Regions from separate parts of the Abyssisolibacter sp. ZYX002 genome, predicted to be linked through region 1. Evidence: riboswitches for the same ligand, from Rfam matches in the RefSeq annotation. Region 1 holds a riboswitch; each other region holds the start of a gene.
The links. A riboswitch is a leader RNA that binds a small molecule or an ion and turns the genes downstream of it on or off. The one in region 1 is predicted to bind thiamine pyrophosphate.
Positions count from the first base shown of each region.

Region 2: linked by a shared signal. The riboswitch ahead of thiM (hydroxyethylthiazole kinase) and the one ahead of thiT (energy-coupled thiamine transporter ThiT) in region 1 are both predicted to bind thiamine pyrophosphate.
Region 3: linked by a shared signal. The riboswitch ahead of thiW (energy coupling factor transporter S component ThiW) and the one ahead of thiT (energy-coupled thiamine transporter ThiT) in region 1 are both predicted to bind thiamine pyrophosphate.

Region 1 is NZ_JARMXH010000015.1:29,853-32,130, reverse strand. Features, by position in the region: partial or broken gene P3X86_RS20560 (glycoside hydrolase family 18 protein) at 1-620, opposite strand, end outside; TPP riboswitch at 893-990, shown strand; gene thiT (energy-coupled thiamine transporter ThiT) at 1,040-1,711, shown strand; gene ccpM (Cys-rich peptide radical SAM maturase CcpM) at 2,044-2,278, shown strand, end outside.
Region 2 is NZ_JARMXH010000005.1:245,762-248,039, reverse strand. Features, by position in the region: gene P3X86_RS15605 (methyl-accepting chemotaxis protein) at 1-869, shown strand, start outside; TPP riboswitch at 919-1,026, shown strand; gene thiM (hydroxyethylthiazole kinase) at 1,105-1,929, shown strand; gene thiE (thiamine phosphate synthase) at 1,916-2,278, shown strand, end outside.
Region 3 is NZ_JARMXH010000001.1:143,000-145,277, reverse strand. Features, by position in the region: gene thiC (phosphomethylpyrimidine synthase ThiC) at 1-628, opposite strand, end outside; gene thiW (energy coupling factor transporter S component ThiW) at 668-1,189, opposite strand; TPP riboswitch at 1,339-1,449, opposite strand; gene P3X86_RS00605 (hypothetical protein) at 1,518-1,805, opposite strand; gene P3X86_RS00600 (class I SAM-dependent methyltransferase) at 2,272-2,278, opposite strand, start outside.

The DNA of each region.
Region 1 (2,278 bases):
CCAGTTAATCCATTAGCGTTATAAGCTGAGCGTAATTCTTTTAAAAGTAAAGTAAAGTTTTCTTTATCTTCTGGGCCGCCAGGACAACCTCTATCATATTGATCATATGGATCAGCAGAACGGTTTATACCTGGATATTCCCAATCAATATCAATACCATCAACAAAAGGATATTTTTTCAAGAAAGATATTACGCTGTTGATGAACTTCTTGCGATTTGTCTGATTTTTAGCCATAGAATGGAAATTTTCACCTCGTGTCCAACCTCCTACAGAGATAAAAAGTTTTACATTTGGATATTTTTCTTTGTAGTACTTGTATTCCCCAAGATGTCCTGCTAAACGGTTAGATGAATTCCATCCATCTGAATGAGGAAATGTTTTCTCAAAATCAGCAAAATTGTCAGTAGATACAAGATTATAATTTCTATCTACGGTAAAAAATGCATGATTGATATGGGTAACTTTATTCCAAGGGATATCACCAACGGACATATTCTGGTGATTAGCACCGTAGGTACCCCAATTTGGGAAATAAGCTACGACACGTTTACTTTTGGTAGGTTCTGCAAAAACAGAACTGGGGGTAAGAACCGATGTCACAAAAAGAGATAGCAACATCACATAAGTCAATAATTTTTTCATCAAATTCACTCCTTGTGCTGATATTTTGTTGTAAATGTTAAAATTAAACTGGGTTAGGTAAGAAGTTAACCCCATTATATATTAGACAAAAATGTAATACAATTAACGAGAAGTTACATGTAAATGACAATATAAGATAGTATATGACTATATTTTTACGTATTGATTACAAAAATTATAAGTGAATTACATCATTAGTATAAAAAAACTTGACAAATTGATGAAATTGATATAGATTATGTATGAACAAGAAAAGCTAGGGGAGCCATTAGGCTGAGAAGTTATTAACTGACCCTTAAGACCTGATACGGATAATGCCGGTGTAGGGAAGCATTGTAATAAGATATCTGTCTTACAGTTAATAATCTTCCTAGAGAAAAGAGGAGGATTTTTTTATGATTAAACAGTTTTTGGATGCTGTTAATAGTGGTAATATTACTGAAATAATGGCATCGACATTAGGACAAATACTTACAGCAATTATAGGTATAATACTCTTAATAGCAGCATTAGCTATAGGTAGCAAAAACAAGAAAATCAAGACCAAAGAATTAGTATACTGTGCATTAGCTATAGCTATAGCTATGGTGTTGTCACAAATTAAAATAGTTGAGTTACCACAAGGTGGGGCAATAACTCCGTTTAGTATGTTATTTGTGGTGTTGATTGGATACTGGTTTGGAGTTAAAACTGGTATAATGTGTGGCGTTGCGTATGGATTATTTAAATTGTCAATAGGAGGGTATGTAGTACATCCATTACAAATGCTATTGGATTATCCGTTAGCTTTTGGAGCTTTAGGATTAGCAGGTATATTTAGTAATTCATCAAATGGACTAATGAAAGGCCTTATAATAGGAGCTGGAGGTAGGTTCGTATTTCACTTCATAACAGGAGTAGTATACTTTGCTAGCTACGCTAAAGATTTTGGTTTTGCTACAGTACCATATTCATTTGGATACAATTTATCATATATAGCAGGAGAAGTGTTTTTAACAATAATAATACTTATCATACCAGCTGTTGATAAAGCGATGAAGCAAGTAAAGAAAGGCGCAAGTGCATAGATAAACAATATCTTAATAAATCTGCTACTAGATGACTTTGTCATCAACATAATAGGCTGTTGTAAGAGTTCAAGTTCAAGGCGTGTTAAAATTGAGTAGCAGAGCTTACTTAGAGGTAAGTGAGCAACGGAATTTTAACTACAACGCAGAAATTAGACTTTTGTCTACAGCCTGAGACTCGAATAATCGAGTCTTTTTTTATATATATTTGTCTTTTTCTTAAATTTAATTACAAAAATTTAAATTATTACATGCAAAATATTACAAAATTCTCAAAAACAATAGTGTATAATTTACACAATAGAACATAAAACATGCTCGGGAGGAAAAAAATGAAAGAAAGTAAACCGTTTATTCATTTATTTAAAACGCCATCTGGATATTATATATTTGATGTAAATACCAATTCTATAATAAAAACTAAGAAAGAAGTATATGGTGCATTAGAAAAAATTATGAGAGATAAACCATTAGATACTATAAAAGATGAGACACTAGAGATAATTAATAGTTTAAAAGAAAAAAAGTATTTGTCATCAAATAAAGTAAAAGAATTAGAGCATCCAT
Region 2 (2,278 bases), on a different contig from region 1:
CAGCTACTTCAGAGGAAACTTCAACTAGTTCTCAAGAGGTAGCAAGGACTATAGAAGAATTATCTAGAGGAGCTATGTCTCAAGCACAAGATACTGAGATAGGAGCAAGTAAGATAAATGAATTAGGAGATTTGATCAAACAAAATCAAGAGCTTATGGAGGAAGTAAATAAATCCTCTGAAAATGTATCAAGCTTAATAAGTGAAGGATTAGAAGTAGTAGAAGAATTGACAGAAAAGACCCACCAAAGTGGTATTGCAGCTAATGAGATTTTTGATGTTATAGAGCAGACAAATGCTAGCTCTGAAAAAATAGGAAACGCAAGTCAATTGATAGCTTCAATAGCAGAACAAACTAATTTACTTGCACTAAATGCGGCCATTGAAGCAGCAAGAGCAGGAGAAGCAGGTAAAGGATTTGCTGTTGTGGCAGAGGAAATAAGGCATCTTGCAGAACAATCAACCAATTCAACAGTTGAGATAGACACGATAGTTAATGAACTAATAGACAACTCAGCAAAAGCGGTACAAAAGATTAAGGAAGTTGGGGAGATTGTAGATAAGCAAGCTGAATGTGTTGGAAAGACAGAAAGTAAGTATAAAGATATAACTGGTGCTATAATAAAAACAGAGGAAGCTATAGGTAAAATCAATACATCAGTGGAAGAAATGAATACTAAAAAAGCAGATATACTAGAAATAGTTCAATCACTATCAGCAATAGCCGAGGAAAATGCAGCAGGAACAGAGGAAGCGTCAGCATCAACAGAAGAACAATTGGCATCTATACAACAAGTTGCTAGCTCAAGTGAAAGCTTATCGGAATTAGCACAAGGTTTACAGGAGACGATTTCTCAATTTAAATTATAAATTTTATTAGCTGGTTGACAGTAATTAATATATATGATATCTTATAGTCAACCTGAATAAGGGGAGCTTGTTTAGCAGGCTGAGAGGAAGTAATCTAACTTCGACCCATAACCTGATTTGGATAATGCCAACGTAGGGAACATTAGAGAAAAATAATGGGAGATACTAATACATTGGTATAAAGTATCTCTCATTTTTTATTGTAGTCGCAAAATAAAAGATTAGGAGGATAAATATGTACAAAGATATATTTATGAATGTAAGAGTTAAGTCACCGTTAGTTCATTGTATTACAAACTATGTTACAGTAAATGATTGTGCAAATGTTATACTAGGATGTGGAGGATCACCAATTATGGCAGATGACATATCAGAAGTAGAAGAGATTACTTCTATATGTAATTCGCTTGATATAAATATTGGTACATTAAACGTTAGAACGATTAAATCAATGATTGCAGCTGGAAAAAGATCTAATCAATTATCTCATCCTGTAGTTTTAGATCCAGTAGGAACAGGAGCATCAATTCTTAGAACTTCTACTACATTTAAATTGTTAGAAGAGATAAAATTTGATGTCATAAGGGGTAACATATCAGAGATTAAAACCATATCACAGGGCAGTGGAAATACAAAAGGCGTTGATGCTGATGTATCAGATATAGTAACAGAAGATAATATAGATGAGGTAATATCATTTAGCAAAGAACTTAGCAAAAAAACAGGAGCAATAATAGTTATAACGGGTGCGATAGATATTGTCTCTGATAGTAAAGAATCGTATATAGTCAGAAATGGACACCCAATGATGTCAAAAATAACAGGAACAGGATGTATGTTAACAGCATTGATAGCTACATATTGTGGAGCTAACAAAGATAATATTTTAAAAGCTACTGCTTTAGCAGTGGGTGTGATGGGTCTGAGCGGAGAACTTGCTCATAAAAAAGTTATAGATAATAATGGAGGAACATCCTCCTATAGAATGTTTTTAATAGATGAAATAAGCAAGATGGAATTTAAAAGTCTTGAAGGAGGACTAAAAATTGAAAGTAGATAAAAAAGCCATGAGGCTCTATGCCGTAACAGATAGAACATGGCTAAACGAGAACACACTACAAAGCCAAGTAGAACAATCGATAGTAGGAGGAGCAACTTTTATACAGCTTAGAGAAAAGAACTTAGAGTATGAGTCATTTTTAAAGCTTGCTAAAGAGGTGAAGCAGGTGACAGATAAGCATAAGATACCATTTGTAATAAATGATAATATAGAGATAGCAATAGCTTGTAAAGCTGATGGTGCACATATAGGTCAAAGTGATACATCAGTTAAAGAATCTCGTATTAAAATAGGTAAAGATAAAATACTAGGCGTGTCAGTGCAGACAGTGAAGCAAGCGTTGATAGCT
Region 3 (2,278 bases), on a different contig from region 1:
CATCGTAGTACTCATAGAATGGATTTTCTTTGTTATTAAGTCTCATCCATGCAAACATCAACGAGCCACCTCTTGAAACTAAATTCATAAGTCTCGGATTTCTTCTAAACGTATCCGCCGTTTCTTTGTTTATACCTGCATGTATAGTTACAAAATCTACTCCATCTTTTCCATGCTTTTCAACTACATCTAAAAATTCTTTTGCAGTTATATCCTTTAACTCTTTTTCGTAAAAACCTAAAGCATCATATACTGGTACTGTACCTATCATCGCTGGTGATATATCTACTAACTTTCTTCTGAATTCAGCAGTTTTTCCATAATTACTTAAATCCATTATTGATTCTACATTCATGTCAATTGCTACTTTTACTTTCTCTATTTCTCTCTCTATATCATAACTGTCCTTTGATATCCCTAGATTCACGTTTATTTTGGTTCTTAAACCCTCTCCCACTCCTTCCGGATTTATATTTACATGATTCTTATTTGCTGGTATTACTACGGTACCTTTAGCTATTTTATCTATCAGTACCTGCTCACTTATATTTTCTTTTTGTGCTACTATTTTCATCTCTTTTGTTACTATACCTTTTTTAGCTGCATCCATTTGTGTTGTATAATTCATATACTACTTCCTTTCTTTCTTTAGATTTGATTATAATGACTAATTAACATTGTTATTACTCTCCTTACTGTATAAATTAAAACTGCTATTAATAATTCTCTTTAATCCAAACATCTCTAAAACTATAAACGCTATTACTGTCCCACCAAAGGAACTTACCATGAATGGTATAACTAATCCATACACAGCTATTTCTTTACCCATAAGCAACTTTGCTATTGGATATGAAGCTATAGCACCTATGATACCTGTTCCTATTAATTCTCCTATAATAGCTATGTATATTTTCGGGAATCTTTTATATAGTAAGCTAGCCAATAACGCTCCAAACAAGCTACCACTAAATGCAAGCAAAGTCCCTAATCCTAAAATATTACGTAAAACTGATATTACAAACGCTTGTCCTATAGCATAATAAGGTCCTAATAAAACTGCTGATAACACGTTTATTAGATGTTGCCAAGGAAAACATTTAGCTATCCCAATAGGTATAGAATATGGACTTAAAATAACACCTATCGTGGCTAATAATCCGCTTAACATAAGTTTTTTATTTTTCATCTATGTCTCTCCTTCTTATGAAATAAATTTAGGCTTATACATGAAGTATTAGATATAGAAGTAAAGTGATATTATCTTTTATTTCTAAGCATTGTTTTTAGTATAACTTCAAAATAAAAAGCAATCCAAAAGGATTGCCTTAATTTTAATACATCATAAATAAGCTTTCCTCCGCTGGTACTAACCAGATCAGGTTAACAGGGTCAAAGAATACAGTTCTTTATCTCAGCTGACAAACATCAGCCCCCCTAGCCAAAAATTTAAATTAAATTTTAATCAGATATATCGTAACATAAATATAGCACTTAATCAATAGCTTTATTGTATGTTATTTTTTTACTACTATAGGAGATATCCTTACGCTTATTTCATTATATAACTTAAACAGTAGAGCAACTAGAATAATCCTAAGTATAATATGTATAAACGAAAGCATTAAAATAAAATACGCTATTGCCCCGCATAGCCCACATGCAACCATAACTATATTTGATTCCGTCAATTCGCTCCTACAATTACTACATTTTATAGACCACCTATATCTGTAATACATTTTTCTTTTTTGCGTAAAATCGATTGTCCGTTCTTTACATACAGGGCATTTATATTTTTTCATAACTCACCTTCCTAATTTTATAATGTATTATAAACTTTTTTTGTAATTATTTAGGACTTATTTATAGTAAAATTACTCATATCTAAATAGGAAAAGAATAAGTGGCGATATTTCATGAACAGGATAATGGTTATTACTGGTGCAAATAAAGGCATTGTCTATTACATGGTTATAAAATGGTTACAACAAGACAACAATGTTTCTTGATTCTTGAAACTCCTTTATACATACGAATATACACAATAATTACAAGATATTAAACAACAGCTAAGTAAAAAAAATTGCAACATAAATATATACTTATGTTAAAAAAGATATTTATAAGGACAATTGATACTGAGAAAAAAGAACTGAATTTGAAGATATGATAAATATACGGTGTTAATAAAGATCAAAAAAACCATTTGATTTAAGGAATTATATAAAACAAAAATAGGGCTGGGCATGAGATATGCCCTTTATACCCCTATTTC